3 regions of the Pseudoalteromonas sp. G5_S1_14_S5 genome follow, and region 3 is predicted to be linked to each of the others. Evidence: predicted binding sites of a transcription regulator. Region 3 holds the regulator's gene; each other region holds the start of a gene.

Region 1 (10,616 bases), on a different contig from region 3:
TCTGGGTGATGCGTCACCGGTTGGTCAAACTGAACCGCTCGCACTGCTTTGCCTGTTGCGATGTCGATACCTACACCGACGGCACCTTGGTGAAGGTTTGCCTTGCCATCAGAAGCTGAAGTAGAGAGACGCATCATCGCCATAACAGGGTAGCCTTTGAATACGATGATACGTACATCGGGTACACCTTCATAACTGAAACCGTCAAAACATTCGTCAAACTTAATCAAGTTTTCCACGACCGCCACGTCATTTTTGCCACCTAGCGAGAATAGTCCCGCTAGCGCATTACTGATGTGACGCTCTACATCTTGTTCGTTAATGGTAGAGCCAGAAGGCTTAGTGTAAACGCCTTCCTTGTGTGAGGTGATGACAAGTATGCCCTTACCACCACTTCCTTGAGCTGGTTTAATTACAAAACCCGGCCACTCTTTAACCATTTTGTGGATTGTCTTTACTTCAGCTTGGTGACTGATCACGCCGATAAGTTTAGGCACGGTCGCACCTGCTTGTTCCGCAATGATTTTAGTCTTTAGCTTGTCATCTACTAACGGATACTTTGAGCGATCATTATAGCGACCAATGTAGCTATGGTTACGCTTGTTCATTCCCATGATGCCTTTGTTTTTCAACTTAAATGGCGAAGTAAACTGTTCAAACATAACTTAATCCTCCGCTAGCGGTTTAAAGCGACGTAGCTCAGTTAAGCGGTAACCAGTGTAAGTACCCAGTAGTAAAATACCCCCTAGGACAATCAGTTGTAGACCAATAAAGTTAAATGTTAGGTGTTGAATGAACGGATTAGTCATTGCTAAGTAAACAAGTACGGCCGTCAATAGTGACCCACCACCTTGAAGAACAACTTCTTTCACACCTTCTTCTTCCCATAGAATAGACATACGTTCGATCGTCCAAGATAGGATAATCATTGGGAAGAATGTAATAGATAGACCTTCAGTCAGACCTACTTTGAAAGAAACCACGGTAAACACGGAAATAATCATGATTACCGTGATAATCACCGCAGAAATCCTGGCAACTAGTAAGAGGTTTAACTTGGACAAATAGCTTCGAATAACAAGGCCAGTGCCAACAATGAGTAGGAAGCCAACGATACCGGTGACCAGTTGTGTTTGCACAAAAGCTACTGCAATTAGAACAGGCATGAAAGTACCAGATGTTTTCAATCCGACTATGACACGCAAGAACACAACGATCAGAGCACCGATTGGAATTAGCATGATGGTTTTAAACATTGCTTGCTCTTCTAGCGGCAGACTATGAATTGATAGGTTCAATAGTTGGTCTGCAGAGACTTTACGGTTGGTTGCTTCAGTAGGAGTAACCTCTTGAGCAATCATAGAGAAGTGAACTTTACTGTTTTGACCGCCAACAACATCTAATAGAGAGACGTTCGACTCGTCCCAAATAAGTAGGTTTGATTGAACTTGTTTCTCGCTTGATTCAGGTGAGAATAGAATCCACTGCTCGTTATCCCAAACTTGGATCATGTTTTGAATAGATTGACGACGGCGACCATCTTCTAACTCGACAACACCAACCACTTTGTTGTGGATTTTTGCTGCCGAAAGTAGCTTGTGTGTCGCTTCCACTTTGGTCATGTTGTTCAGAAGCAGCGCAGAGTTTTGGCTGTCTGGATCGTTTAGCGTTTTGATGAGCTCACGGGTGAAGGTTAGGTTGTCCGCTGAACGTTTGGTTGCACGGTCAATCAATGCAATTGATGCTGCCTCTTCTGGTCCGTCGAAACTAGGTTGAGCAATTTCACCTTCTGGTGGGTTTTCTCTAACTTTCGCTTGGCTGTCGACTAAGAATTGAGTTTTGTAGTAGATGGTTTGTGGACCATCAGCATAGCGGATCGACCATTCTGCGCGGCGGCCCGACTCGGTATTCAAGTAAGAGATACCGTAGCCTGGTGATGAAGCTGATTCGTTGATTAGCGTGTAGTTAGACTGGGTATGAGGAGCCGCTAATGAAACTTTAGCTTCTTTACCTACTGCATTGAATTCGATACGAGCCTCAATGTCCCACACCTGTCTGGTTTCCCCCGGGGTCCAAGGAACACCATAGGTCGTGTGTCTGAACATACTCAGTGCTATGCCAGCAACGATGAGTAGAAAAATAGAGATATAAAATGGAATTCGTGACGTCATAGCTTACCCTACTGTTGTTATTTGGCTTCCGTTTGTACGTATTGTTTACTTACATCTACTAGCGCTATGTCTTTGATAAATTCGCGTCCTAGTAATACAGGGTGACTCATTTGAGAGCGATCCGCCAATGTAAATTGCGCTTTTTCATGGATTTTTCCAACCTTAACCCATAATTCGATCACAGCTCGACGTTCTGCTTGGTCGGTCGTTGACTGACGGATTTTTACATAACGTGCAACAGGCGCTTCAATCCATTTTTGCTCTTCTGTCGCTTGTGATTTATCAGCTAGGTGGAATCGTACCCAATCTTTGCCATTGCGTTCGAATTCTTTGATATCAACAGCATTCAAAGAGGATGTAGTAGCACCTGTATCAACACGAGCATCGAAGCTTTGTTTGATAGAGTCGATAGATACTTTTTCGATGCCGCCAAGGATTGTAGGTTGTGCAGTTGGAGCAATAGGAGACGCTTCAACTGCGACGGGCTCTTCTTCTAGCTCATCAATCACTTTGTGTTCTATGCTGTTTAGGTGAACATTAAGCTGTTGGGAAAGGGTTGTGATTTCGTCTTCTAAGCTTTCAATGTAATCACTTTGATTGCTTAGTTGCAGTTCTAGATTTTGAACCTTATTTGCGATGTTTGTCTCTGAGCGGGCAATAGCGTCGAGAGTTTCTTGGTGGTAGGCCGCACCGTTAGTTAGGGTACAACCAGAGAGCAAACCAACCGCCACAATCGGCGATAATCGCTTAAACATAAAAAAAAACCTTTGGAAAATTAGAGAATAGTTCAGACTATTTAGAAGTTTAGCCCACAAAAAAGGATGCGTGAAGCATCCTATTGTAAGAGTCTGGTCATATTGAATCGCAATGTGAGCGCTACGCCAATTATTGCTATTTGAAATAGCTCGTTTATTAAACTTTTGTCAGTTTTAGAAAATAAATGAGCTTTAGAGACAAACTTTGTTACGGCGCAATTTGGGCTTTTAAATATTAAGTTTATGGCTTGGTTGCGATAAGAATAGCGCGTCTCGGCGCAGGGTGACCTTCAACAGTTTTTCTTGGGTCGTTTGGATCCAGGTAATCGGGCAGAGAGTTGTGTGTCATCCACTCAGTTGTGCGCTGTTCACCAATTGTCGTAACATTCTCATCCACGATGCGTACGTCTTTAAAGCCAACTTGTTCAAGCCAGCGCTTCAGTGCACGAGCAGAAGGGAAAAAGTACACATTTCTCATCTGTGCGTAGCGATCAACAGGCACCAATACTGCGTTCTCATCGCCTTCAATCACTAGAGTCTCCAGTACTAATTCACCGCCAGACACTAATTGGTCCTTCAGTTGAATAAGGTGGTCCAGTGGAGAACGACGGTGGTACAGCACACCCATGCTGAATACCGTGTCATAGGCTTCAAGTTTTGGTAGCTGTTCGATACCTAAAGGTAGAAGGTGAGCGCGTTGGTCATTGCCCATTAACTTACGAATAGCTTCAAATTGAATCAAGAATAGGTGAGAAGGATCAATACCCACAGTTAAGCGTGCTCCTTCACCTAGCATACGCCACATGTGGTAGCCGTTACCACAGCCAACATCTAGCACCGAGCGGTTCTTCAATGGAGAAATATGTGGAAGTACACGATCCCATTTCCAGTCACTGCGCCACTCTGTATCGATATGGATGTCGTGAACCGTGTAAGGGCCTTTTCTCCATGGGTGGAACGTCTTCAATAAGCTTTCTAGCTTTTTCAATTCACCTGAGTGGTATGGCGTAGAACTACCAATAGTCACTGAATTTTTTAGGTCGACTTGATCTGGTACGTCTTGTGGAATTTTGTTTAACGCGCGTAACCAACGATCGAAATCACCGTGCTCTGCATTCTGCCAATCCGTCAGTTGCTGTGGCAAAACGTTAAGCCACGGCTGTAGGCGAGTATCTTGGGCAATAAGTTGATAAAAATTGGCAAAATTAAACATAGTTTTTCACTGAATTGGTGGTGTAAAAGTTATCGTGTCATTCACTACTGTGAGGATGACGTTCTAGTACGAGCTAACTGGGTTTGTGAGCTACTTAATCGCGAACATTGATCCAAAGTTAAAGCATTGGAACCATACTTCGCTGCTTGAGAAGCCAATCTTATCAAAGCGCTCTTTGTGCACAGGGATAGAGTCTGGGCGCATCACGTTTTCAATCGCGCTGCGTTTTTGGCTTACTTCAAGTTCGCTATATCCGTTAGCACGTTTGAAATCATGGTGCAGATCGATAAGCAGTTCGTTCGAGCTGTCATCTTCGAATACATATTTCTCAGATAAGATTAGAATTCCGCCTGGTCGCAGGCCGGCATGAATTTTCTCAAGTAGAGCATAGCGGTCGCCTGGCGATAGGAACTGCAGCGTGAAGTTAAGCACCACGACCGAAGCATCTTTGATTTCGACTTCGCGGATATCGGCTTCGATGACTTCTACAGGCGTGTCACTGCGGTAAGCGTTAACGTGTAATTTGCAGCGCTCAACCATCGCTTCCGAGTTATCGATAGCGAAAATTGTGCAGCCTTCTTGCTGGATGTGACGACGCATGGAAAGTGTTGCAGCGCCAAGAGAACAACCCAGGTCATAAACGTTTGAATGCGGTTTTACGAAACGCTCCGCTAACATACCGATAGCTGAGATGATATTGCTGTAGCCAGGAACTGAGCGTTGAATCATATCCGGGAATACTTCTGCGACCCTTGCATCAAAGGTGAAGTCTCCAATTTTATCAATAGGAGCGGAAAAGATGTTGTCTTTGTTGCTCATGGCATTCTCTCTCGACAGTCAGCGTTATTGGTATAAAACTCTTACCAAATAAAAGGGGGCGTATTTTACGAAAAAATAGGACTGCTGTCACGAAAACTCAGATTACTGCCAAGGATTACTATTGTATGTACAAGAAACCTCAAAACATCGAGATTTGATGATAACCTTTCTGAGCTGGAAATTGTTCCAGGTCAGGTAGTAGTAGTGACGTATTTTCAGATACTTGCTTTTGTAATAACTCATAGATGGCGATTGCGAGTTCTGGTGCATGATTGTTGTCTGGGGTGTGGATCATTAAGTACGGTTGTTTGCCTTCACTTAGCCACTGTGGAATTTTGTTAAACCAAGGCTTGAAAAATTCGATATTTGGCGCTTGGTCAGGGTGACCAATAAATCGAATCATTGGATTGTTGGCCGTCGCAATGGCATGAACGGGCACGCGTGGCTTTTTCTGGTGCGCATCGATTACCGCTTCTGTGGTTGGCAGCGCAGAAAAGACAGGGCGGCTATCCATAATGATGCGGTTAATACCTTCTTCGACAAGCCATTGGTTAAAGCGTTTTTCAGCATCGCCTTTATCAAAGAAACCCAAGTGGCGAACTTCAACGCCGAGCTGCATCTGCTTTGGAAACAAGGTGCAAAATTTTTGCAGAGTGGGAAGCATACTCGGTTCAAAACTGTGTGGTAGCTGTATGGTCCACTGACCTATGCGATCATGTAGGGGTGACATCGTTATTAAGAACTCTTTGAGCTCGGCTTGGCAGTGTCTAAGTTGTTGCTGGTGGGTGATAAACTTGGGCAGTTTAAAGGTGAACCTGAAGTCATCGTGGCTTGCCGCTTTCCAGTTATGCACGGTAGTCATATTCGGCGTTGCGTAAAAGGTCGTATTGCCCTCTACGGTATGGAAAACTTGAGTGTACTTTTCAAGGCGCTCTGCGGGTTTGGTGCCTTTACCGTAGAACTGACTTTGCCACTCAGAATGAGACCACATGGTTAATCCAAGTCTTAGAGGTAAAGTGTCCATCGTTTTTGCATCATTAGTCATCACATTACTGCTTTTAATCGAAATGAAAATCTACTGTACGAGACTTTTGCTGATTAAGGTATTTTCGAGATATAATTATCGCAATTTTTTTGGTTTTGGTGAATCTTTGCGCGCTTGATGAGCTAAAAAGCAGCAAAGCCAGATAAAACACAATAAATTCGAGTGTGGAAGGTCGATTTTAACCGAGTTTCCGCGTATAAATGATTCCTTGCTTTGTTAGGTAAAAAGCTCTGTAGAGCTATTTTAACACCTACAACTTGGAAATTAGTAAATTATTAAGAGATTGGGAAATTCATTATGCGTACCCATTACTGTGGTAACCTGAACAAGTCCCTGGCGGGACAAACTGTGGAATTGTGCGGCTGGGTAAACCGTCGCCGTGATTTAGGCGGTCTTATCTTTATTGATATGCGTGATCGTGAAGGCATCGTTCAGGTTGTTGTCGATCCAGATATGAAAGATATCTTCCCGATCGCTAACCAACTGCGTAATGAGTTCTGTATCAAATTGACTGGTGAAGTACGCGTTCGTCCTGACAGCCAAGTAAATAAAGACATGGCTACTGGTGAAGTAGAACTTTACGCTACTGGTCTCGAGATCATCAACCGTTCAGAAGCGCTTCCACTAGACTTCAACCAAACGAACTCTGAAGAACAGCGTCTTAAGTACCGTTACATCGATCTTCGTCGTCCAGAAATGAGTGATCGCATCAAGCTTCGTGCTCGTGCATCTAGCTTCGTTCGTCGCTTCCTAGACGAGAACCTGTTCCTAGATATCGAAACACCAGTACTAACGAAAGCGACTCCAGAAGGCGCTCGTGACTACCTAGTACCAAGCCGTGTTCATAAAGGCAGCTTCTACGCGCTTCCTCAATCTCCTCAGCTGTTCAAGCAACTGCTGATGATGTCTGGTTTTGACCGTTACTACCAAATCGTTAAATGTTTCCGTGATGAAGATTTACGTGCTGACCGTCAGCCTGAATTTACTCAGATCGATATCGAAACATCGTTCATGTCTTCTCAAGAAGTACGTAACATCACTGAAAAGTTAGTTCACGATATGTGGAAAGAGCTTCTAGATGTAGAGTTAGGTCAATTCCCAGTAATGCCTTTCTCTGAAGCGATTCGTCGTTTCGGTTCTGATAAGCCAGATCTACGTAACCCACTAGAGCTTGTTGACGTTGCTGACCTAGTTAAAGACGTTGAGTTCAAAGTATTCTCTGGCCCAGCTAACGACGAAAAAGGTCGTGTAGCGGTTATCCGTGTTCCAGGTGGTGCTAAGCTAACTCGTAAGCAAATCGACGGTTACGCAGAGTACGTAAACATCTACGGCGCGAAAGGTCTAGCTTGGATGAAGGTTAACGACCGTGCCGCTGGCATGGAAGGTATCCAATCTCCAGTTGCTAAATTCCTAAGCGAAGACGTAATCAAAGGTATTCTAGATCGCACTGAAGCTGAATCTGGCGATATCATTCTGTTCGGCGCAGACAAAGCAGGCATCGTTGCTGAAGCAATGGGCGCACTTCGTCTTAAACTAGGTATAGACCTAGAGCTAACAGATACATCTGCATGGGCTCCATTGTGGGTTGTCGACTTCCCAATGTTTGAAGAAGACGGCGAAGGTAACTTACACGCAATGCACCACCCATTTACATCTCCACTAGGTGTGACTGCGGAAGAGCTAAAAGCAAACCCAGCAGCAGCAAACTCTGACGCATACGACATGGTAATCAACGGCTACGAAGTTGGCGGTGGTTCTGTACGTATTCACAACGCAGAGATGCAAACGGCTGTATTCGGTATCCTAGGTATCGAAGAGAAAGAGCAACAAGAGAAGTTTGGCTTCCTACTAGATGCTCTTCAATACGGTACTCCACCACACGCTGGTCTAGCATTCGGTCTTGACCGTCTAGCAATGCTACTTTGTGGTACTGAGAACATTCGTGACGTTATCGCATTCCCGAAAACAACAGCTGCAGCATGTCTACTAACAGACGCGCCAAGCCTAGCAAACCCAGCATCTCTGGAAGAGCTAGCAATCACAGTTAAAGCAGCACAAAAAGAAGAGTCGGCTGAATAAGCTAAGAACTCTATCTTTTAAGTGACTCTTTATTGGAGTGACTTTTGCTTATGTAAATAAAAATGCCCGTTAATTTAACGGACATTTTTTTTATCGTTCGATATACTAAGCTGATAAAGCATGTATAAATAATCAGTACTAGAAGTTATGTCTATTATCTTGGGGATTGACCCCGGCTCTCGCATTACCGGCTACGGTGTGATTCGTCAAAATGGTCGCCATCTGCATTACTTAGGCAGTGGGTGTATCCGCACCTCGGAAAAAGAGCTTCCTGGCCGACTCAAGCAGATCTACGCCGGGGTAAGTGAAATCATTACTCAGTTTCAGCCGGATGTGTTTGCTATTGAGCAAGTATTCATGGCAAAGAATGCGGATTCGGCACTTAAGTTAGGTCAGGCTCGTGGTAGCGCAATTGTGGCCGCTGTAAATGCAGATTTGCCGGTTCATGAATACGCCGCTCGTTTGATTAAACAGGCGGTGACAGGTAATGGTGGTGCTGATAAGTCTGTGGTTCAGAACATGGTAATGAGTATGCTTAAGTTACCTGCGAGACCACAAGCCGATGCTGCCGATGCGTTAGGTGTAGCGATCACTCACGCCAACACCAACAAAACCTTGATTGCACTGGCAGGTAAAGCCACAGGCGCAAGAAAAGGGCGCTATCGTTAACTTTCTCCTCCAGTTAGCTTCCAGCATATATCGCCTCGCCTAGTTACACTGATGAGCCTCGCGTTTGGTTAGGCTCATATCAAAGCAATAAGCCGCTAAACCCCTGAGGAAATGAGATCTTTCGAACAGAACCTAGATCATAATATTGCGTCCTATTTAACATGATATTAACATTGGTCGGAGGTCTTATAAGTTAATCAAGGATGATCACTGATGAACCCTATCAAGTTGTGGCGCGTGCTATTTCTGCCCAAAACTCGCGAATGGAACAACAATCAAACCAGACAAGCCGACATCTTAATACTTTTCACTTTCATCGCTTTCTTTGTCGGTATCTACAGCTTAATCAAATGGACAAAACACGGAGAGCAGCTGCTGGTTGCTACTTCTGTGTTCCTTATCGTCTTTGAACTGTTCTCAGCCACGTTACTTCGTGTTACTGGGAAACCAAGTTTGGCACTTAACTTTGGCTTTGTCGGTATGGCGGTGCACGCACTGAATATCATTTATCAAAGTGGCGGTGTGGTGGATTCGACACAGGCCTATTGGGTACCTTTGTTAGTGGTTGCTTTCTTTTTATCAGGAACGCGCATTGTCGCTTTGGTGTGGAGTGGGTTGGTGATTGGTGTCTCTTTGGTGATGACGTCCGCTCATCTAAACGGATTCATATTTCCGCAGTTAGTGCTTACTCCGGAAGCGGTGGTTGTTGAAACATGGTCGGGGGTTATTATGCCGCTGGTGGTGATTTGTATTGCACAAGCGTTTACAGCCAAACAAAAAGAAGTCGCTATCGAGATGGCAGAACAAGCGATTTCAGAGAGTCAGCAGGTCGCTAACAAAGCGACACAAAGTGAAGGACGCTTGTCAGTTGTGCTCGACCAAGCCAACTCGAATTCAGAAAGCTTACAGGGTGTCTCTGTACATCTAGAACAACAGTCACAAGATTTACATGCGCAAGTCGAAGTGTTGAACATCAATTGTGAATCTCAGGCGAGTGCAGCCGAGGAGATGAGCCAGCAACTGCATCAGATGACACAAGGTATCGCAGAGTCGAATTCGTTTGTCGGTGAACTCAAAGAGCGCAGTGAAGCCGTTGGCACCAAAGCACAAAAGAGCTCTGAATCTCTTGAGGCCTCGACCGGAGCCATCAGTCAAATTATACAAAGTAACCAAGAGATCATGAAGGTCGCTGACTTAATTACTTCGGTAGCAGAGCAAACCAATTTACTCGCGCTAAATGCCGCAATAGAAGCGGCTCGCGCAGGTGAGCAGGGGAGAGGCTTTGCTGTGGTAGCTGACCAGGTAAGGGAGCTGTCAGCAAAAAGTAGTCATTCAGCCATCGAGATCCGAAGCTTGTTGGATCGCAGTAAAGTGGAAGTGGAGCACGGCAGAGCGATCATCGAAACTACGGCCAATGAAATGAACGGCATTATTTCAGAGGTTCAGACTATCTCTACTGATGTGAACCAGTTAACTGATATTATGGCGATGCAGATGGAATCCTTAAAAGAGCTCGATCTTGCCAGCTCTGAAGTGGCGCAGAGCGTTGCTGAAACCAAATCTGTGTCGGGTTTAGTCGCTAATTATGGTTCTGAACTGACCGGGCATGTCTCTTCAGTTAAGGAATTGGTTGAAAGCCTAAATTACGTGGTCTCCCAAGCTAAACAGGCGTAAATAAATCCCTCGAAAAACCACAAAGAACTGGATAAGCATCCAGTTCTTTTATATTCTGTCCCTCTAATTAAATTCCATCAAGAGAGTGAATTGTGATCGGACGTCTACGCGGTACATTAATAGAAAAACAGCCACCAGAATTATTGATTGAAGTCAGTGGTGTTGGTTACGAAGTACAAATGCCAATGAGC
Region 2 (10,616 bases), on a different contig from region 3:
CGTTTTCTAACCAGCAAACGTGGTGCTTCGGTGTTTCCGGTTCCGTGCCGTGAGGCGGTTTACCAAACCGATTACATTGCGGCGTGCAATGCCAATGTGCAGCAGCTTGGTAAGAAGTTCTCTAAGCAAACTTGGGGTATTGTTCCAAAAATCCGAGAGCTAGATAAACTCATCGATAATCACTCACATTTATCTATCAGAGAGTCTCACCCTGAGGTGGTGTTCGCTGCCTTGAAAGGGGAACCGCTTACCTTCTCGAAGCGAACCCAAGAGGGCAAAGAAGAAAGGCTTTCTATTATTGAGCAACTCGCCCCACAATGGTGTGAGGCTGTGGCGTTAGCTATCTCAAACACCAAGCGTAAAGATGTCGCGATAGATGACATTTATGATGCATTTATATTGATGTTGATTGCTTATCACGCTCCAACATTGTCGTGCTTGCCAGAACTTTCTGAGATTGATGGAGAGGCGGATAAGGATCAGAATGGTCGAGTTCGCGAAATCGTTTATTGGAACAAAGTGCACTAGCGAAGTATGCGCTCTGTTAGGTTGAGTGTGTTATTTTCCACTCCCTATCTTTTTACTCTTGATGTTTTTGAGCCTTGATATGAATCGTTTAATTGTTGGTTTGCTGGTAACTTTGAGCAGTGCGGTGAGTTACGGTCAAGTAGCACCTGTGTCCCAATGGCAATGTGACATGATGAAAAAGAACAAGGTATTGAGTAGCGGAGCACCTGTTGGCTGCGAGCGTCTATCCAAAGTGGACTTTGATTTCATTAACTTTAAAGGCGAAACGCAGCAGGGGAATATGATTGTGTTTGATGTTATCGCCCCTTCTGTTGAACAACTCTTTTTAGAACTTAAACAGCGTAACTTCCCACTGCATTCTGCGCGCCTAATGCGTGAGTTCAAAGGTGATGATAACGCCTCGATGGAAGCGAACAACAGCAGTGCGTTTAATGCTCGGCCTATCACTGGTGGAGGAGGTTGGTCGAAGCATGCTTACGGTGTGGCAATCGATATCAACCCAGTTCAAAACCCTTTCTTAGCGTTCGATAGTAACGGAACCATCACGGTCAAGCCCTCACAATCGGCGACTAGCTATGTGAACAGAACGCGTTTTCGTGCTCGCAATAACATTGAACGCCGAGGCATGGCGGAAGATGTGGTCGAGTTGTTTGCACATTATGGTTTTATGATCTGGGGAGGGGACTGGAATTCCCCAATTGATACTCAGCATTTCGAAGTGGGATCAAGGAAGTTCGTCAATCAACTGCTCTCTAAACCCAAACCAGAAGCCAAAGTGTTATTTGAGCGATACGTCGAAACTTACCGCCAATGCTTTAATAAAAATAAAGGTGAGGGTGCAGAAAAAGCTCGTGCTATCTGTGCAAAGAAAACAGTCGGGACTTTTTAGTGCTATGTTTATCTAGAACCGTTCGTGTTTTAGCAAGTTAAGCTCGCTTCACGGGTATTTTTAATCGCTAAGGTCAACGCGCGTCGTTGGCCTTTTGTGTATTCGTTTCTCCAATAACACACTGAGTATCCAAACGTTATTGAGTGTCTGTTAGTCACAATTGATGAAATAATGCGATGCAAAGTCATCGGTTTGTCATTGAAAAAGTCATAGCGTAAACGTTATGTGAGAATCATTGCTGGTGGGGGAACTTATTGCCATTTCACCAGTATTATTAGTGAACTGATCACAACGGACTAACTAATGAAAAAGATCCCTTTGACTCTAACTCTTTTAAGTTCTCTATTTTTGTCACAATACTCTTTGGCTACAGACACCTCTAACACCACGCAAAATCCGAGTTACGAACTTGATGGTAAAGTGATCTTAGGGCGAACTGAGAATGTGTACTTCTCTGGCGTTCAAGGGCTAAAAGACGTCCCTTTCATGGGTAAAATCGACACCGGTGCAGAAACCACTTCGATGCATGCTGAAGATATTCATGTGAGAAGTCTCCATGCCGACTACAAGAACCTCAAAGATGAGGAGTTGATGGCGGCATTGGTCGAAGAGGTTCGGAGCAACAGAGCTCTCCACTACAGTGATTGGGATGGCAGCCACTTTGCAAAGTATCAGGCGATCGTTTCTTTTAAGGTGCAAAACCCGCGGACTGGAGAGAAAGTAAAGGTTGAGGCCCCTTTAGAGCGTGTCAGTGTTATACGTAGTCGCACTAGTAGTAAGCCATTGCTTCGTCCGACGGTAAAGATGTCTCTGACCATCGCTAATCAAGAACTAAAAACTGACGTTAACCTCACGGATAGAAGCCATTTCTCTGCACCTGTATTAATCGGTAAAACCTTCCTAGCGGACAACGCGTTGGTGTTCGCTGGCTACGACTATTTGCAAGAGCAAGAGAACGCAACGGTGGTTGGTCGTAAAGAGGTGGTGTCTATTTCGGGCATACCAATGAATGCGACCTTCTCTTTAAAGAATCGCTACAGTACCCTACATGCAAAAAATATTGATGTAGACAAAAAACACAGCGAAGTCACGTTTGATATCGTCGGTAACACTGGCAAGCAAAAAGAGGTGACATTACCGTTAGTTCGTATGCTAAATGTGAGCGGAAATCAGAGGCCTCTTGCGTATGTACCAGTTCAACTCGATGAGAATACCATTAAAGATGTGCTTGTTTATTTGAGCGAGCATTCAGGCGGTACTTCTCAGTTAAAGGTAGGGACGAATACCGCCAGCGAATTCTTTATGATTGATACCAATGCTGAGAATTTGCTCTCACAAGGTTCATCGAGTTTTAGCAATGTGGTTGAAGTGGGTTCCCCAATGATTATCTCACCGGAAGAGGACATCACACTTGATGGGTTCTCGCTAAAGGCTGTGGCTTCTTTTACTGTAAACACGCCTTTATTGAAGGTGGACAGTTTTGAAATTGTCGGCAAGGGCAAAGATGAATCGGTTGAGTTTTACCTAAGTGACGCGAATGGCGAACAGCAGAAAGTCACAAAGCCAATCATTAAAAAGCTCAAAGTTGGGGACGATACTCGCCCAGTAGTGAGCGGTGAGTTCTCGGCTTCTGGCAAGGTTCGCACACAAGAGTTTGCTATCGATGTATTAAACAGCAACGAAAAAGAAGCTTACTTCATTCTCGGTAAGAAGATGGCGAAAGAGGGCGTTTACGTAAACACGCGTTCTGACTACCTATTGAAAGCCGAGCCTTTGTTTAAAGTCGGGCACATTGAAGTGGTTGAAGTGAACGGCATGAAATTCCCTGCCAAGCTAGACACAGGTGCTGATGTGAGCTCTATGAACGCGGTGAACATCAAGCGATTCAAGAAAGACGGCCAAGACATGGTGACCTTTACTTATCAAAACAACCAAGGCGATAAGCAAGAGTTCACCAAGCCAGTGATCGATGTGATGCGCATTAAAGCGAAGAAAGGCGAGAAGGTAAACATTCGCCCTGTCGTAGAAATGAAAGTGAAGTTAGGCGACCTAGAGAAAGAGGTGAGAGTGAACCTTCAAGATCGTTCTCGATTTGAATACAGCATGATTCTAGGTAAGAACTTCCTGAAGTACGGCGCGGTAGTCAGCAGTGATGAAGATTACGTTCTAGGGAAAATGGAGTAACGGCCCAACTTACTAAAAGCGAAAGAGAGCAGTTCTAAACGGCCACACATTTCAGTAATGGGATGTGTGGCTTTTTAATAACTAACTGTTTTGATGAGTTATTAGCTCGTTGTATTACCGCTGAACACATCTTATTTTGTGGCCTTTAGACAAACAAAAAAGGGCCAACTCTTTCGAGTTGGCCCTTTCCAAACGTTTGGTGGAGCTGGCGGGAGTTGAACCCGCGTCCAAAAACTATTCATCATTGGTACTACATGCTTAGTCGATCTTTAAATTCACCAGCAACCTGCGAACCGACACGCTAGTTAAAGGCTAACCTGAATTATAATTCGCGCTTTTCCTCTCAGGTGGGAGAAGCCACGCTAGCTTGTTTGGGTTTGATCTCTTGTTGATCCCCGTCTTACGAGCGGAAGCTAGGGCAAGAGAGCTCTGAGCAGGTTATTAAGCTGCTAGTGCGTAGTTTTCGTCGTTTGCGACTATTTTTTTGCGGCTTTTTACGTGGCCAACCGCCCCACGGCATGCACCTCAGACTGCAAAATTCCTGTCGAATCCTAAATCAGCCCCAAAGTGTTCTTGCATAGTACCAGAAAAGCTATGCCTGTCTAGCACTGTGCGTTTAAGTGCTTAAAATTAGCGCAAATTACTCTTCATAATTCGTGCTTTATCTCTCGCCCAATCTTTTTCTTTCATATCAGTACGTTTATCGTGCAGTTTCTTACCTTTTGCTACGCCAATTTTAATCTTCGCCCAAGAGCGAGACCAGTAAAGTGCGGTTGCGACAAGTGTCATGCCTTCACGGTTAATACGACCGAATAGGTTATCGAGCTCTTTTCTCGACATTAGGAGTTTACGGACACGTGTTGGGTTCGCCACGATATGAGTACTCGCTTGAGTAAGCGGAGTGATCGTCATACCACTAATGAATGCTTCGCCATCACGGATGTAAACGTAGCTTTCTGCGATATTGGTTTTGCCTTCACGTAGGGATTTTACTTCCCAGCCTTGTAGCTCAAGCCCCGCTTCTATTTCATCATCGATGAAATATTCGTGGCGAGCTTTCTTGTTAAGCGCAATGGTATTACTACCGGCTTTTGATTTTGATTTATTCTTTGCCATAATGGCCTCATTATACGGATTGCGCGAAAGATGGGGAATCCTTTTTATTTGCGCTCTGGCTCAATACCATTAAAATTGTGGTTTGTTTAATGTAACGCTGTCTTTAACAGGAGTCTATATGCCAAAGGTTACTCGTTCAGCATTAGTATCATTTAGTGCTGACCAGATGTTTGACTTGGTCAATGATGTTGCTCGTTATCCTGAATTTTTGCCAGGGTGTTCTGGTTCTCGTGTGATAGAGTTTTCAGATTCAGCAATGGTGGCTTCGGTTGATGTTTCTAAAGCCGGTATTAGCAAAACATTTACAACGTCTAATCGTTTAGCGGATGGCGTTGAGATCTTGATGGAGCTGGTGGACGGCCCGTTTAAGAAACTGCAAGGCGGTTGGTATTTTACCCCATTGGATGACCAGGCCTGTAAGGTCGAGCTTAAGTTAGAATTTGAATTCTCTAGCCGAATGATTGAAATGGCATTTGGTAAGATTTTCAATGAGCTAACGACCAACATGGTGAGCGCATTTACTCAACGAGCGAAACAGGTTTACTAAACCATGACTATTGAATCAGATATGATCCACGTAGAAGTTGTGTTTGCACTTCCGCATGAACAGCGTGTGTTTACTTTGGTTGTGAACAAGAATGCGACCGTTGAAGAAATTATTGCGCAGTCTGGTGTTTTGGAACTGTACCCAGAGATCGACTTAGCGAAAAACAAGGTTGGCGTGTTCAGCCGTAACGTGAAGTTAGATGCAACGGTTCGTGATAAAGACCGTATAGAAATTTACCGTGCTCTGCTGGCTGATCCAAAAGAGATTCGACGTAAACGTGCCGAACAAGCAAAAGCAGCTGCTGCTAAATAGCATCGAAAATGAATTAAATTCACAGAGAGCTCGCCACATTGGCGAGCTTTTTTGTGTTTGTGAGTGAGATTTAGTGGGTTAATTTGTAAGCAAATATTAAAAAGCCTGCTCATTGAGCAGGCTTTTAAGATTCTTGATTGAGAGCTTGTCTACTGAAAGCTAGCGAAGGCTTTCGAAGAACTCATCACTGGCTTCAAAATCACCGTTGATCGTAACTAGGGTGCCAGTAGCATCAAAGTTCACGACGAGGTTTTTCTGAATCGGGTCTTCATGACCTTTTTGGTGGTGGTAAATGTAGTACCACGTATCTGGGTAGCCATTTTCGATAAGCATAGGTGAGCCCATAACGTAACGAACTTGTGTTTTTGTCATGCCAAACTTGAGCTGGTCGACAGCTTCTTGTTCAACATAGTTACCCTGATTGATGTCAATTCGATAAACCAACTTCTCTAGTAGAGAGCAACCGGTCAACATTGTTAGTGCAAGTGGAACTGCAACTAACCACTTTTTAATTCGCATAGTTTGAGATCTTTCTTCGCTAAAATACTGCCTGATAATAAACAAGCTCCAGCAAGAAGTAAAAAGCTCCTTGCGCTTTGAGCTTGTTATGACTGGCAATTTTGAATTTAGTTGCAAAATTGCCAATATTTTTCATCAAATTATCAGAAAGTTGCTGAAGATTTAATCTAAGCTGCGACTAATAACTCTTTTGCGTTGGCAAGGGTCGACTCGGTAATTTGGCTGCCACCAAGCAGTCGAGCCAGCTCTGAAACGCGTTGTTGCTCATCAAGTGTGTGCATTTGAGTTTCGGTTTTACCTGATTTCGTGTTCTTTGCCACAAACAGCTGCTGATGACCGCAACCGGCAACTTGAGGTAAGTGAGTCACACATATTACCTGAGTTGATTCGCCCAGCTTACGCAGCATCTTGCCGACTACAGCAGCGGTTGGGCCACTGATACCCACATCCACTTCATCGAAAATCAGACTTGGTGTATCGACTTTTTGCGCGGTGATCACCTGAATCGCTAGTGAGATACGTGATAGCTCACCACCGGACGCCACTTTAGCGATTGGTTGCATCGGTTGGCCTGGGTTGGTAGACACAATGAAGGTCACGTTATCCATCCCCAATGGTGATGGGTGGGTGTTGGTGTGGTTTACTTCAATCGCAAACTGCGCTTTTTCCATGCTGAGCTCGTGCATGCTTTGCGTGATCAGCTTGTTAAGCTCTTTCGCGTAACGAACGCGAGATTTATGCAGCTTCTCAGATTTTTCTACGAATGATTGGTATTGGTTTTCAACGTCATTCGCTAACTCTTCAAGCTTTTCATCAGAGCAGTCCAAGGCTTCAACTTGTTGTAGTAAGTCTTGATGGTGTTTATACAGCTCTTCAGGCAATACGTGGTGTTTACGTGCCATCGACATCACTTTAGAGAAGCGCTCCTCAACGTAAGCCATGCGACCTGGATCGACATCGATGCTATCAAGGTAAGTTCTTAGCTCGCTGTTGGTCTCTTCAATCTGAATAATGGCTTCAGACAGCATATTTGGTAGCTCAGCAAGTCGCTCGTCTAATTCTGCTAATTGAATTAGGGAGTGATTGGCCGATTGCAGAATACCAAGCGCATTAACTTCTTCACCTTCGTAAATAAGTTCGATAGCTTGCTGGCAGGTTGAGGCCAATTCTCCGCTATTGGCGAGGCGCTTATGCTCTTGTTCGAGCTCTTCATATTCTTCCTCCCCAATAGATAACTCGTTTAACTCTTTGATTTGGTATTCAAGAAGCTGTTTCTGAGCTTGGTTTTGTTGGCTGTTTTCACGTAACTCTTTTAGGTGATTGTCTGCTTGGCGCCAAGTTTGATAAGCGTTACGTGTCGATTTCAATAGGTTTAAATGGCCCGCGTATTGGTCAAGCATTGCCATTTGGTAGTCGCTTTTCATCAGCTGGTGATGCGCGTGCTGACCATGAATGTTGATCAGCAGTTGTCCTAGGGATTTCAATTGTGAAAGAGGAACCGGGCTACCGTTAATGAATGCACGCGAGCGACCTTCTTTAGAGATGGTTCTGCGCAGGATACATTCGGTGCCGTCTAGAAGTTCGTTATCTTCTAACCAGCGAGTTGCGTGCAGATTGTTCTCAAGTAAGAAAGCAGCACTGACTTCGGTTTTTTCTTCACCTTGTCTAACCATTCCTGCATCAGATCTCCCTCCAAGACACAAACCTAAAGCATCGATTGCAATAGATTTACCCGCACCAGTTTCCCCAGTGATTGTTGTCATGCCTTTAGAAAGTTCTAGCTGTAAAGACTTAACAATAGCGAAATTATTAACACTTAAATGAGCCAGCATTTTTATTTACCTGTATAATTGAACAATACTGTATATAAGTTCAGTATATACTGTTTCTTTATACAGTAAAGCCGGCAGGTGAAAATTTTTTGTGAGTTCGATCAAATCAAACTTCGTTTGTAGGTGCTTGATATTGAGGTCTATTTACGAAAAGAGATTCCAGACACCTCTGCCTTCGGTTCTGGAATGACGGTTAGGGTGAGGTTTACTGTCCGTAGCTGTCATTCCCTAGAGCGACGAAGGCGCGTGGTCGGGAATCGTTTTGTGATTTGTTTTGGTGGATGAGATTCCAGACACCTCGTTCCTCGGTTCTGGAATGACGGTTAGGGTGAGGTTTACTGTTCGCTGCCGTCATTCCCTATAGCGACGGAGGAGCGTTGTCGGGAATCGTTTTGTGATTTGTTTTGGTGGATGAGATTCCAGACACCCCGTCCCTCAGTTTTGGAATGACGGTTAGGATGAGGTTTATTGTTTGTAGTCGTCATTCCCTATAGCGACGAAGGAGCGTAGTAGGGAACCTATTTGGTAATAAAAAAGGCTGACGAATATTGTCAGCCTCTGAAACTTTCGGTTGTTACTAGTGCCGTTTAGCTAGAACAGCTTACTCGACCAGCCCAGTTTGTTACGTAGGACATGGTAGTAGTTGTAGTCTTTCGGATGGATCAGCTTGAGCACATTTGGGCTTTGGTAAATGTGGATTTCGTCGCCTGGAGATACAGGTAGAGAGATTTGGCCATCGCAGCTGACTTCTTGAGTGCCGCGGTTATCAGGCGATACGATCAATTTAATGTGACGTTTCCCATCGACAACAAGCGGTCGGCTTGAAAGCGTGTGAGGAAACATGGGTACCAAAGATATCGCATTCAAGCTTGATGACAAGATTGGGCCGCCGCCAGAAAGCGAGTAGGCGGTAGAACCAGTTGGCGTCGACACGATCAAACCATCAGAACGCTGCGAGAAAGCGAAGCTGTCGTCGATGTACACTTCAAACTCGATCATGTGCGCGACTTGGCCAGGGTGAAGTACTGCTTCGTTTAGTGCCGCGTTATGGCTTTTTATTTGGCCGTGGCGGTGGATCTCTGTTTCAAGCAGGAAGCGTTCTTCTTCCATGAACTCGCCTTTGAGAACATCGGTCAACGCGCTCTGGAAGTTTTCCGGGTTGAGATCGGTCAGGAAGCCAAGGTTACCTCGGTTCACACCAATAACTGAAATATCGAAACGAGATAAGATTCGAGCAGCGCCGAGCATGTTTCCGTCACCACCGACTACAATGGCGAGATCGGCGCGTTTACCTAAGTCGACCAGGCTAGAAAAATGTTCTTTTGGGATATCGTCTAAAATACTGGCGAGTCTGTCATCAACAAACACTTGATAACCCTCTGCACTCAGCCACTGATAGAGTTCTCTATGAGTCTGAATTGCTTGCTGATCTCGAGGTTTACCAATAATGGCGATCACTTCAAATGGCTTTTTCATAAGGTTTCCAAACGAATTAGGCTTGAATCAAAATTCTTCATCCCCATAATAAAGGCAAGTTGAACGTCTATGCGAGTGTTTTATATCAATTTGAGGCGCAAACCCGCCTGTCACTTGCATTGGAAACGAATTCTGGAGATATCATGAGCAACGAAGAAAACAAAGTAACCGAAGAAGAACTAGATCAGATCATTGCTGAAGCAGAAAAAGTTGAAGAAGCTGAACTAAACGCAGACGCTGCTGATGAGCAGGAAGCAAAGATTGCTCAACTAGAAGCGGCATTGCTAGCTAGCGAAACTAAAGTGAAAGAGCAGCAAGACTCTGTTCTTCGCGCTAAAGCTGAAGTTGAAAATATGCGTCGCCGTAGCGAGCAAGAAATTGATAAAGCGCGTAAATTCGCTTTGAACAAGTTTGCTGAAGGCCTACTGCCTGTTATCGACAACCTTGAGCGTGCAATGCAAGCTGCAGACGCTGAAAACGAAGTGGTTAAGCCACTATACGAAGGTGTTGAGCTTACGCACAAAACATTCGTGGACACAGTTGCTAAGTTCGGTCTGAAAGAGATCAACCCTGAAGGTGAAGCGTTCAACCCTGAATTCCACCAAGCGATGTCTATCCAAGAAAGCCCAGATCACGAATCAAACACGGTTATGTTCGTGATGCAAAAAGGCTACGAGCTAAACGGTCGTGTCGTCCGTCCTGCAATGGTAATGGTTGCTAAGTAATTGAGTGGTGCTTGCATAGCGAAAGGTTCGACCTTTTACTGATTAAGCGAGCAGCAGTTACAACATAATTCACTAGTTGATGTGAAATAAGAAGAGAGGCTTATGCCTCTCTTTTTTTATGCCTACCACTTGAGAGTTCGCGTAAATAGTCCGTCAAACTGCATTAAGGATGTCGTTCTTTGTATTTCAAACAGAACAGCGGTTTAGAGTTTTATGTTATGAAACTGGTTGTAAATAAGAAAATGTTTTGATGTCACAATTGTGATATTTTTGTAAACAAATGCTTTTAATTGTTATCTTTGTATGTAAAATCCACTGCCATATAGCGATATTACTCGCATATACAACTATAAAAGTACAAATTTTAAACACAACAGACTGGAGAAGAACGATGGATAAATCGCTCTCAAGTAAGATTTTTGTAGGCCTGTTTATCGGCCTGATTATTGGTACTGCTATTCAGTACCTATTCAGCGGAATCGCTATTT
Region 3 (10,616 bases):
GCAGCGATGCTACAGCAACCGCTAAAAGGGATTTGTTCATGTTGTGATCCTAAATCGCGTAAATTCCTACCAAACCACATGTCATGGTTTAGCCGCTGGCAGGTATTCGGACTCAAGAGCACAACCTTATGGTTACCTGATATTCGACTTCCCACAAAAAGCTATTTGCAGTGTCTGATGAATACTCGTTCTCTTTTACCGCTGCGCGTCAGTTCTGGATTCACACCAGATTCCCTTTTCAGCCATCTATACATCTAAATGGCACCAGCTTGCTGGAGATAGTATTGACCTATGAATCATTTGTCTAGTCTGAGATAGTTATAAGCTATAGTTTTCATGGTCGATTTACATTGAATGGCGCTCAACACTGGACAAGCGCCTGTGATTGAATAAAATCTGCGCTCTTGATTTAAAAGCACGACAGCAAAAGGCATAACCATGGCGAATTTAGATGTAAACCCGCAACGCTACCAAGAACAACTGGCAGAAAAGACAGAGCGTCTTACTGAAATGTTCTCAGAATATAATGTGCCTGAGCTGGAAGTGTATGAATCTCCAGAACAACACTACCGCATGCGTGCTGAGTTCCGCGTGTGGCATGAAGGTGACGATATGTACTACGTCATGTTCAATCAAGAAACTAAAGAAAAATACCGTGTAGACCAGTTCCCTGCTGCTAGCCGTCTTATCAATGACTTGATGCCTTTGTTAGTCGATGCAATGAAAGACAACCACTCTCTACGCCATAAGCTATTCCAAGTAGACTTCCTATCTACGCTTAGCGGTGAGATCTTGGTGTCTCTGCTTTACCACCGTCAACTAGGTGAGCAATGGATTCAAGATGCCAAAGCGTTAAAACAGCAATTGAACGATGAAGGTTTTAACCTAAACCTGATTGGTCGTGCTCGTAAGATGAAGATCGTTTTAGACCGTGATTACGTTATTGAGAAACTAGACGTAAATGGCGATAGCTACATCTACCAGCAAGTAGAGAACAGCTTCACTCAACCAAACGGTAAAGTGGCTGAGAAAATGTTGGAGTGGGCCGTTGACTGTACTCAAGATAGCAAAGGCGATCTACTAGAGCTTTACTGTGGTAACGGTAACTTCTCACTAGCACTGGCACAAAACTTCGAGCGTGTATTAGCAACCGAGCTAGCGAAACCATCAGTTGAATCAGCGCAATACAACATTGCAGCCAACAAGATTGATAACGTTCAGATCATCCGTATGTCTGCGGAAGACTTTACTGTAGCGATGGAAGGCAAACGTGAGTTCCGCCGTCTGCAACAAGCAAACATCGATCTGAAGAGCTACAACTGCAACACTATCTTTGTTGATCCACCACGTTCAGGTATGGATGTAGATACTTGCAAGATGGTTCAAGGCTACGAGCGCATCATGTACATCTCTTGTAACCCTGAAACATTGAAAGAGAACTTGGAAATTTTAAGCGAAACACACGATATTACTCGTTTTGCTCTTTTCGACCAGTTCCCTTACACACACCACATGGAAGCTGGCGTATTCCTAGAGCGTAAAGCGTAACACTCGCTTTCCAAATCTAGGTAAAAGCCAAACTGCAGACACAAAAAACGAGCCAATCGGCTCGTTTTTTATTTATAGGTTGGCTTAAGCTATTTTACCGATAAAGCCTAACTTCTTACCTACCCATGCGAGCAGTAACATTGCGACGATAATCGCGAAGAAGTTTGAACCCGCATCTGGGTGTTGTGCTTTCACAAACGCAGAGTGACCAAATGCCCCGACGAAGAAACACGCCAAACCTACTAGCGGGATATCTTCCGATACTGGATTAGTTAAGTACTCTTGGTACAGTGCTTGTACAGCTAAAACTAAAGCAATCAGTGGGAAGATTGAGAAACCCACTTCGCTCATTGTTACCCAAGATAAAAGTGCATCGCCACACACACCAGCAATCAGAGCCAGTACCAGTGTTTTTCTTTCTGAGCCACAGTTTACAGTATTATTTTGATTCGACATTATTCTATCCCGCCTTTTAATCGGTTACGTTCACGTTCTTTACGATACCAAAAAGCCCCTTTGGCCATCATTCGCAATTGCATGATCAAACGCTCAGCCAGTTCGTCTCGCTGACGTCGATCTAAATCTAATGCTTCTGCCCCTGAGTTAAAGACCAATATGACCGAAGCTTCCGCTTGCGTAAAAGCTTCATCTCGTGTCATGCCAGTCGTGATTAGGTATTCGGTTAACTCAGCAGAAAAGTGCTGTATCTCACGAGCTACCGCTGTACGAAACTCAAATGAGGTTCCTGAGCGCTCTCGCAATAACAGTCTGAATACGTTAGGGCTGCTTTCAATGAACTCCATAAAGGTTTCAACCGATGTGCGAATAACACTGCCTTCTTTTACTATACGCTGCCTAGCTTGACGCATTAGCTGGCGTAGTAGTAAGCCACCCTCGTCGACCATGGTTAAGCCAAGCTCATCCATGTCTTTGAAGTGACGATAAAAGGAAGTCGGTGCTATTCCAGCCTCACGAGCGACTTCTCTCAAGCTTAGGTTGGAAAAACTACGATCTGCACTGAGTTGGCTAAATGCTGCATCGATTAAGCTGCGACGAGTTTTTTCTTTTTGCTGTGCGCGAATGCCCATTGGTTTCATACTTTATCAATTTCTTCTTTTACAGCCTAAACAGGCATGTCTAACACTCTGTTCAATATAACGCGAATCACTTATTTATATAAGATACTCCGGTTATATAAGACACCAAACACGCCTCTTTGTTCACGTACCGCAGTAAATACGTTCGCAGAAAAAATTTCAATATCCACACCGCCATTTGGAGACATTCGACATACCAAATATTATTTTTTCGCGAGCACTGCGTGATCCCACCGACTCTCTGATGTCCTTTTCATGTACGCAAGAACAGAATCAGTTAAAATCCCGCTACAGCAATGTTAATCAAATATAACAAGGAAGATATCTATGCCACACTCCAACCACTTTGATGTAATCGTAATTGGTAGTGGCCCCGGAGGCGAAGGGGCAGCGATGGGATTAACCAAAGCCGGGTTGAACGTTGCAATCATTGAAAAAGAGAGCAGCGTTGGTGGTGGTTGTACCCACTGGGGAACAATTCCTTCAAAAGCTCTGCGTCATGCTGTAAGCCGGATTATCGAATTCAATAACAACCCTCTGTTCTGTCAGAACAACAAAAGCATTCACTCGACGTTTTCCAACATTCTCGGTCATGCGAAATCCGTTATCGATAAACAGACACGACTGCGCCAAGGCTTCTACGATCGTAACCAATGTACACTAGTATTTGGTACAGCGCGCTTTATTGATTCTCACTCTATTTCTGTAATGCAAAGTGATGGTACGGAAGAGCACTACAGTGCTGACAAGTTTGTCATTGCCACGGGCTCTCGCCCTTATCAACCAGAGAACGTCGACTTTCTGCATGAACGTATCTACGACAGCGACTCTATTCTTTCTCTTAAACACGACCCTCAACACATCATCATCTATGGTGCCGGTGTTATCGGTTGTGAGTACGCATCTATCTTCCGTGGTTTAGGTGTAAAGACCGATCTCATTAATACGCGAGATCGTCTACTGTCATTCCTAGATAATGAAACCTCAGATGCACTTTCTTACCACTTCTGGAACAGTGGCGTTGTAATTCGTAACGATGAAACCTTTGAGAAAATCGAAGGGACTGATGATGGCGTGATCATTCACCTAGAGTCAGGCAAAAAGATGCGTGCGGACTGCCTACTGTATGCCAATGGTCGAACCGGTAACACTGACAAATTGAATTTAGGTGCGGTTGGCCTAGAAGCAGACTCTCGTGGTCAAGTATCAGTGAACACCAATTACCAAACCAACGTTGACCATGTATACGCGGTCGGTGATGTGATTGGCTACCCTAGCCTAGCAAGTGCTGCTTATGACCAAGGTCGTTTTGTTGCACAAGCGATTGTTAAAGGTAAGGCTGAAAGTCACTTAATTGAAGATATCCCAACGGGAATCTACACCATTCCTGAAATCAGCTCAGTCGGTAAAACCGAGCAAGAGCTGACAGCAGCGAAAGTACCTTATGAAGTAGGACGTTCTTCATTCAAACACTTAGCTCGCGCCCAAATCGCGGGTAAAGACATCGGTAGTTTGAAGATTCTATTCCACCGTGAAACCAAAGAGATTCTGGGTATCCACGTATTTGGTGAGCGTGCCGCAGAAATCATTCACATCGGCCAAGCAATCATGGAGCAAAAAGGCGAAGCGAATACTATCGAATACTTCGTTAATACCACCTTTAACTACCCTACAATGGCAGAGGCGTATCGTGTTGCCGCTCTTAACGGCCTTAACCGTTTATTCTAAATAAAGAACTAACAGGAGTATTTGACCACCCATAGGCCAAATGCATAAACAGCAAGCCATGAGCTTGCTGTTTTTATTTAAGACATTGAAAAATATAGCACCAAGAGTAATTAGATCATGATGTTCTAAATGCCCTTTGACCGGTACACCTTTTATTTTTACCTATTAGAGCTAAGCAAGAAATTCGCCCTTCTTCCACTGAGAAACAAATAACACACCAAGGCCAATACCGCGCATTGCCATAAAGCTCAGCATCGCAAGCCACAGGGCATGATTTTCTAAACTAGACGCTAGGAAGAAAATCGCAAAGAAGCTGCAGGTCGCGACAAACATGCTATTACGCATGTCCTTGCCTTTAGTTGCTCCGACAAAAATACCATCGAGTAAGAAGCACCACATTGAAACCAACGGCATTGCAATTAACCAAGGCAAATACACCTCAGCTTGGCTTTTTACATCTGGGATGGTGGTGATCATATTAATCAAATTAGACCCAGCGATCGCGAACACTAAGGTAAGAACCACACAAATATTGAAGCTCCAGAAGAAGGTACCAATCAACGACTGATTTAATTCATCTTTGTCTTTCGCTCCTAACGCCTTACCCACCATGGCTTCCATCGCATAGGCAAAACCATCCATGCCGTAAGAGATGATCATCAAGAAACTCATCAATACCGCATTGGCTGCCACGACATCATCACCAAAGCTTGCTCCTTGGAAAGTCATGAAAGTAAACGTGGCTTGCAGACACAGAGAACGTAGGAAAATATCTCGATTCAGTTTTACGAAGCGACTTAAACCTTGGCTGGATTTCTTAATCAAAGCCCACGGTGACGGTAACAGTCTCTTTTTCCAGATTCCAAAAACGCAGATCAGTCCAAACGTTAAGCCTGCATAATCAGCCAATACCGATGCCAGTGCTGCACCTTCCACCTGCCAACCGAAACCAATCACAAAAACTACGTCCAACAAGATATTGGTGATGTTAGTGATAATCACCATCCACATCGGCGCTTTTGCATTCTGAGTTCCAAGTAGCCAACCCAAAATAACGAAATTCGTCAGTGCTGCTGGTGCACTCCATGCTCGAATGGAGAAATACTGTTGGCCATAATGCTTCACTTGATCACTGGCACTACTTAATGAAAAAACGAGATCAGCAACTAGGCCATGTAATAGCAAGAAGACACCAGCAAACCCGAGAGCCATGGTCACACCTTGAACGAAGACTAAACCAAGCTGCTTGCCATCATTTGCACCGTAAGACTGTGCGGCAAGGCCAGTTGTCGACATTCGTAAAAAACCGAGTAACCAGAAGGTCACACTGATCATAGTGCCACCTAACGCCACGCCTCCTAGATACCAAGAATGTTCTAAGTGGCCGATCACGGCAGCATCCACTAAACCCAGCAGTGGGACAGTAATATTAGAGAGCACCATCGGGATCGCGAGCAACAGCACTTGTTTGTGCATAGCTTGATTGGATAGCGTTTGAAAAATAGTTTGGGGATTAAATAGCTTCACGATCACCTCTTTGATTAGAGGCGATAGTTTAACCGAGTAAGTGTGCTTTCACTATGTTGTGAAATTTTCGCTTAAACAGATGTAGCTTCGAGTATGTGTAAGTCGTGCTGCTCTCGCGCTACCACTTCACCAGTACCAGTTGCGGCGTTAAACGCTTTTTAAGCTGAGAAATTTTGCACAATAGTCGCTGCCATAACTTCCAACGGTGACATTGCTGTTCTAAAGGCGAAAATGCTTTAGCCCATTGCGCCCATGGTAACCAATTAAGAATGCTGTCGACTGGAGAAGATAAGCCATGTGCATAGTCACCAGAGCCTAGCTTCTTACCTAAAGTACTTGAGCTCTTATCGCCCGCCAATACAACACACGCATGTGCATGAGTAAAGTAACGGCTCAAAGACTGAATAAAGTACGCTGTTTGTTGCTCATTGCAGTCCAACAGTGCATGTTCACACACCACCATTACCGAAGCTTGCTCTGGAATATTGAGTTCATCTAACCAAGTCAGATCATCTACGGAACCACACTCCAAGCGATAGCGTTCATTTTTGTGGAACAAACGTTGTCGCCAAAGTAGGTTCTCGGTTACATCCAACTCTACCCAGTGACAGCGGCCATTGTCTAATCGGTAAAAACGGGTGTCGAGACCAGCTCCCACGTTAATAATCCAAGCATCAGGGTTGTGAGATAGGAACTGCTGAACTCGAGAATCGCAAAGTTGAGTTAGTGTCGCGTAGAGAAGTTGTTGTTGGTCGAGTTCACCAGTAAGGCATTCTGGCGCTAATTGACAACGCTTACAGGCCTGAGCAGCAATAGGATCATAGACGAGACCATCATCGGCAAGGCTTTCTCGGCTGCGAAACCAAAGGTGTTGAACGAGGTTTGTCGGAACTTGAAGTTCTTGATGTGCAGACGCTTGATCAGCGGAAACCTTTTGATCAGAGGAGCGCGGCTTAGCTATAAGCGGCTTTATTTGAGGCTTGGTTTGGATTGGCATCATCATCTTCCTTGTATCTCGACAAAGAAGATGATAATGAATATCAATTACAATAACAAGTTATTGAGAATAAATATCAATAAGATGTTTGAACTGATTACATCCAGTCCGTGTTGCGAATAATACCAACAGCAAGACCTTCAATAGACAAGTGTTGAGATTCTAAATCGACACGGATTGGAGAAAACTCTGCGTTTTCAGCGTGTAACAGCACTGTAGAACCTTTACGTTCTAGACGTTTTACCGTTACATCATCATCAACACGAGCAACCACAACCTGACCATCACGGACATCTTGTGTTTTGTGAACAGCAAGCAGGTCACCATCCATAATACCGATGTCTTTCATACTTTCGCCATTTACGCGAAGTAAGAAATCAGCTTGAGGTTTAAACATACCAGGATCGACTTGGTAATGCATTTCTACATGCTCTTGAGCCAAGATAGGCTCACCAGCAGCAACCTGACCGATCAGAGGCAGACCTTGCTCTTCGTTTGCTCCATCTTCAAGCAAAATACGAATACCACGAGACGCACCCGGGATAATCTCAATCGCTTCTTTACGAGCAAGAGCTTTCAAATGTTCTTCTGCAGCATTAGCAGAACGGAAGCCTAATTCACGAGCAATTTCTGCACGTGTCGGTGGCATACCGGAATCTTCGATCTTACCTTTGATAAGGTCAAAGACTTGTTGTTGGCGGGGCGTTAACGGCTTCATGATTCACCTGTCTTTTTATACAGTTGACTGTGAGTATATCCAGTAACTGGACAAAAGCAAAGCAATTGGTTGTTTTTAGTTCATTTTTCGCTAATTACAAAACCAAGATCTCGAACCACACATAAGTTGCAAGCGCTAAACAGATGAAAACGGCTGCCGAACCGACATCTTTCGCCATTCCTGAAAGCTCATGATGTTCGCTACCAATACGATCAACGACCGCTTCAATTGCAGTATTAATAAGCTCAACAACCATCACCAGCACAATCGAGGACACCATTAAGATTCGTTCTAGTTGGCTCACATCGAGGTAAAACGCTAACGGAATCAGAACTGCAGCCATGAAGGCTTCTTGCCGAAAAGCCGCCTCGTTTTTAAACGAACTTGTGATGCCTTGCCATGAAAAGCCCGCTGCTTTCACGATACGTTTAAATCCGGTGTTTGATTTTTTGGTCATTTTTAACCCTATACTCAATCAGTCGATGAATGATATGCCACAAACTTAACGGCAATATGACTATTTCCATTAAAAGGTTAGACCAGTTTCTGGTATTCTTGCATCGATTAAATTTACGCCTAGGCTTATCCCTATTTTACTTGAAGGGGTTACCCTCTCTCATCATAGAAATAGAGATACGCTTAAGCACATTGAAATAACTATTGAGGCTGTGAACCTATATGTCTTCTGGACAATCTTTTTCACGTTCATTAATGAAGCTACCTTTATCCGTATTGGTAAAAGGTACATCAATCCCTTCGAATCCAGTTGAAGATTTGAACATTGATTTAGGCAAACCAATTGTATACGCCTTACCGTTTCGCTCAAGCGTCGACCTACTAACACTACAAAAGCACGCGCTAGAACTGGGTTTACCGGATCCGTTAAGCAAGCTTGAAATCAGTGGTAAATCACTGCCACGCTACGTTTTTATCTCTTCACGCAAAACGTTGCTGCAAGATGATGATTACGTCCCGGCCTCTTCTATTGAAGTCTTCTCAGAGCTGCTTGCACTGCACGCTGACGACTCAGAGCTGGATGTGCAAGTTATCCCAGCAACCGTATTGTGGGGCCGTAAGCCTGGTAAAGAGAATAATCAGAAGCCTTATCTACAAGCAATGAACGGCTTGGAGAAGTCAATCGCTGTTTTAATTGCTGGCCGCGACTGTCTAGTACGATTCAGCCCAGTGGTATCTCTGCGTTATATGGCAAACTCACACGGCACCGACAGCACTATCGCACACAAGTTGGCGCGTGTAGCTCGCATTCACTTCTCACGCCAAAAACTGGCAGCCTCTGGCCCTAACCTTCCAAGCCGTCAAGCATTATTCGATCGCCTACTAAAATCAGAAGCGATCAAGAAGGCGATTGAAGACGAAGCGAAGTCAAAGAATATCTCGATCGAGAAAGCGAGCAAAGAAGCTCAAGACATCATGGATGAGATTGCAGCGAACTTCTCTTACTCACTGATCAAACGTGGCGAGAAGATTCTAGGTTGGTTGTGGAACAAGCTGTACCAAGGCCTACATATCAACAACGCTTCAACTGTTCGTAAGCTAGCACAAGATGGTCATGAGATTGTTTATGTCCCTTGTCACCGCAGCCATATGGACTACTTACTCTTATCTTACGTGCTTTACCATGAAGGTATGGTTCCTCCGCATATCGCTGCGGGTATCAACTTGAATTTCTTCCCTGCCGGTCCGATTTTCCGTCACGGTGGTGCGTTCTTCATTCGTCGTAGCTTTAAAGGTAATAAGCTGTACTCAACGATCTTCCGTGAGTACCTAGCAGAGCTGTTCGCTAAAGGCTACTCGGTAGAATACTTTAGTGAAGGTGGCCGTTCTCGTACCGGTCGTCTGCTACAAGCGAAAACCGGCATGCTAGCGATGACGATTCAGGCAATGCTGCGCGGCATGAACCGTCCAGTAACGTTAGTGCCTGTTTATATCGGCTACGAACATGTAATGGAAGTGGCGACTTACGCAAAAGAACTACGTGGTAAGCGCAAAGAGAAAGAAAACGCGAGCCTAGTGATTCGTACTATCCGTAAGCTTCGTAACTTTGGTAAGGGCTACGTGAACTTCGGTGAGCCGATTCAGCTTAACCAATACCTGAATGAACACTCTCCTGAGTGGACGAAAGACATCGATCCAATGGGTACGAGCAAGCCACAGTGGATGACGCCTGTGGTCAATGACTTAGCAACCAAGATGATGACACACATCAACGATGCGGCAGCGACCAACGCACTGACATTATGTGCAACCGCTCTGCTTGCATCACGTCAGCGTGCATTATCTCGTGACTCTTTGGTTTCTCAAATAAACTGCTACTTATCTTTACTCAACAATGTGCCTTACTCAGACACATTTACGGTACCGAAAGACAGCGCGGAAGAGTTGGTGAAACATGCAGAGTCTCTGAACAAGTTCTTGATTGAGTCAGACTCAATGGGTGACATTATTTCACTAGACCGTCACCAATCGATTCTGATGACTTACTACCGCAACAACATCATTCACTTGTTTGCGCTGCCATCATTTATTGCTCAGATGACTATTCGTCAGCACGGGCTAACGATCGATGCGATTCAAAAGAATGTCGCGGCAATCTACCCGTTCTTAAAAAAAGAGCTATTCCTAAGCTACGACGAAGACCAGCTTGAAGGTGTGGTGTCGAACATCATCGATGAATTGGTTAGCCAGGGCATGCTAGTTGTATCTGATAATCAAGTCACCATCAACCAATCGAACAGTCAAGCACTAATGCTGCTAGGTCGTACGATTTCAGAGACACTTCAGCGTTACTCGATTGCTCTTAACCTATTGGCAGAGAATCCGGAACTGGATAAATCTGACCTTGAGCAGAAGAGCCAAGACATTGCACAACGTCTTGGTCGCCTGCAAGGTATCAACGCACCTGAGTTCTTCGATAAAGGCGTGTTCGCTTCAATGTTCGCTACGCTAAAGCAACAGCAATACCTGGATAACGACGGTAATT

The links. Region 3 encodes LexA, which represses DNA repair genes until DNA is damaged. Its sites were predicted from a motif close to TACTGTATNNNNATACAGTA; they were not measured.
Region 1: a site for LexA is predicted at 8,201-8,220, ahead of ruvC (crossover junction endodeoxyribonuclease RuvC). Genes of this name have one in related genera too.
Region 2: a site for LexA is predicted at 7,976-7,995, ahead of recN (DNA repair protein RecN). Genes of this name have one in related genera too.

Annotation. Positions count from the first base shown of each region.
Region 1 is NZ_JBQKUM010000057.1:13,600-24,215, reverse strand. Features, by position in the region: gene ACTRWI_RS16320 (alpha-L-glutamate ligase-like protein) at 1-662, opposite strand, end outside; gene ACTRWI_RS16315 (inactive transglutaminase family protein) at 666-2,171, opposite strand; gene ACTRWI_RS16310 (ATP-dependent zinc protease family protein) at 2,189-2,926, opposite strand; gene cmoB (tRNA 5-methoxyuridine(34)/uridine 5-oxyacetic acid(34) synthase CmoB) at 3,168-4,139, opposite strand; gene cmoA (carboxy-S-adenosyl-L-methionine synthase CmoA) at 4,230-4,958, opposite strand; gene ACTRWI_RS16295 (DUF72 domain-containing protein) at 5,098-5,982, opposite strand; gene aspS (aspartate--tRNA ligase) at 6,301-8,082, shown strand; gene ruvC (crossover junction endodeoxyribonuclease RuvC) at 8,230-8,751, shown strand; gene ACTRWI_RS16280 (methyl-accepting chemotaxis protein) at 8,965-10,425, shown strand; gene ruvA (Holliday junction branch migration protein RuvA) at 10,518-10,616, shown strand, end outside.
Region 2 is NZ_JBQKUM010000001.1:83,999-94,614, reverse strand. Features, by position in the region: gene ACTRWI_RS00400 (DUF429 domain-containing protein) at 1-528, shown strand, start outside; gene ACTRWI_RS00395 (M15 family metallopeptidase) at 608-1,417, shown strand; gene ACTRWI_RS00390 (ATP-dependent zinc protease family protein) at 1,721-3,601, shown strand; RNA gene ssrA (transfer-messenger RNA) at 3,799-4,165, opposite strand; gene smpB (SsrA-binding protein SmpB) at 4,232-4,717, opposite strand; gene ACTRWI_RS00375 (SRPBCC family protein) at 4,836-5,264, shown strand; gene ACTRWI_RS00370 (RnfH family protein) at 5,268-5,576, shown strand; gene bamE (outer membrane protein assembly factor BamE) at 5,736-6,095, opposite strand; gene recN (DNA repair protein RecN) at 6,263-7,927, opposite strand; gene nadK (NAD(+) kinase) at 8,519-9,403, opposite strand; gene grpE (nucleotide exchange factor GrpE) at 9,547-10,128, shown strand; gene ACTRWI_RS00345 (dicarboxylate/amino acid:cation symporter) at 10,520-10,616, shown strand, end outside.
Region 3 is NZ_JBQKUM010000096.1:164-10,779, reverse strand. Features, by position in the region: gene ACTRWI_RS20160 (TonB-dependent receptor) at 1-40, opposite strand, end outside; cobalamin riboswitch at 81-284, opposite strand; gene trmA (tRNA (uridine(54)-C5)-methyltransferase TrmA) at 439-1,548, shown strand; gene ACTRWI_RS20150 (YijD family membrane protein) at 1,633-2,004, opposite strand; gene fabR (HTH-type transcriptional repressor FabR) at 2,004-2,636, opposite strand; gene sthA (Si-specific NAD(P)(+) transhydrogenase) at 2,973-4,373, shown strand; gene dinF (MATE family efflux transporter DinF) at 4,545-5,900, opposite strand; gene ACTRWI_RS20130 (class I SAM-dependent methyltransferase) at 6,019-6,897, opposite strand; gene lexA (transcriptional repressor LexA) at 6,995-7,615, opposite strand; gene ACTRWI_RS20120 (diacylglycerol kinase) at 7,710-8,072, opposite strand; gene plsB (glycerol-3-phosphate 1-O-acyltransferase PlsB) at 8,294-10,616, shown strand, end outside.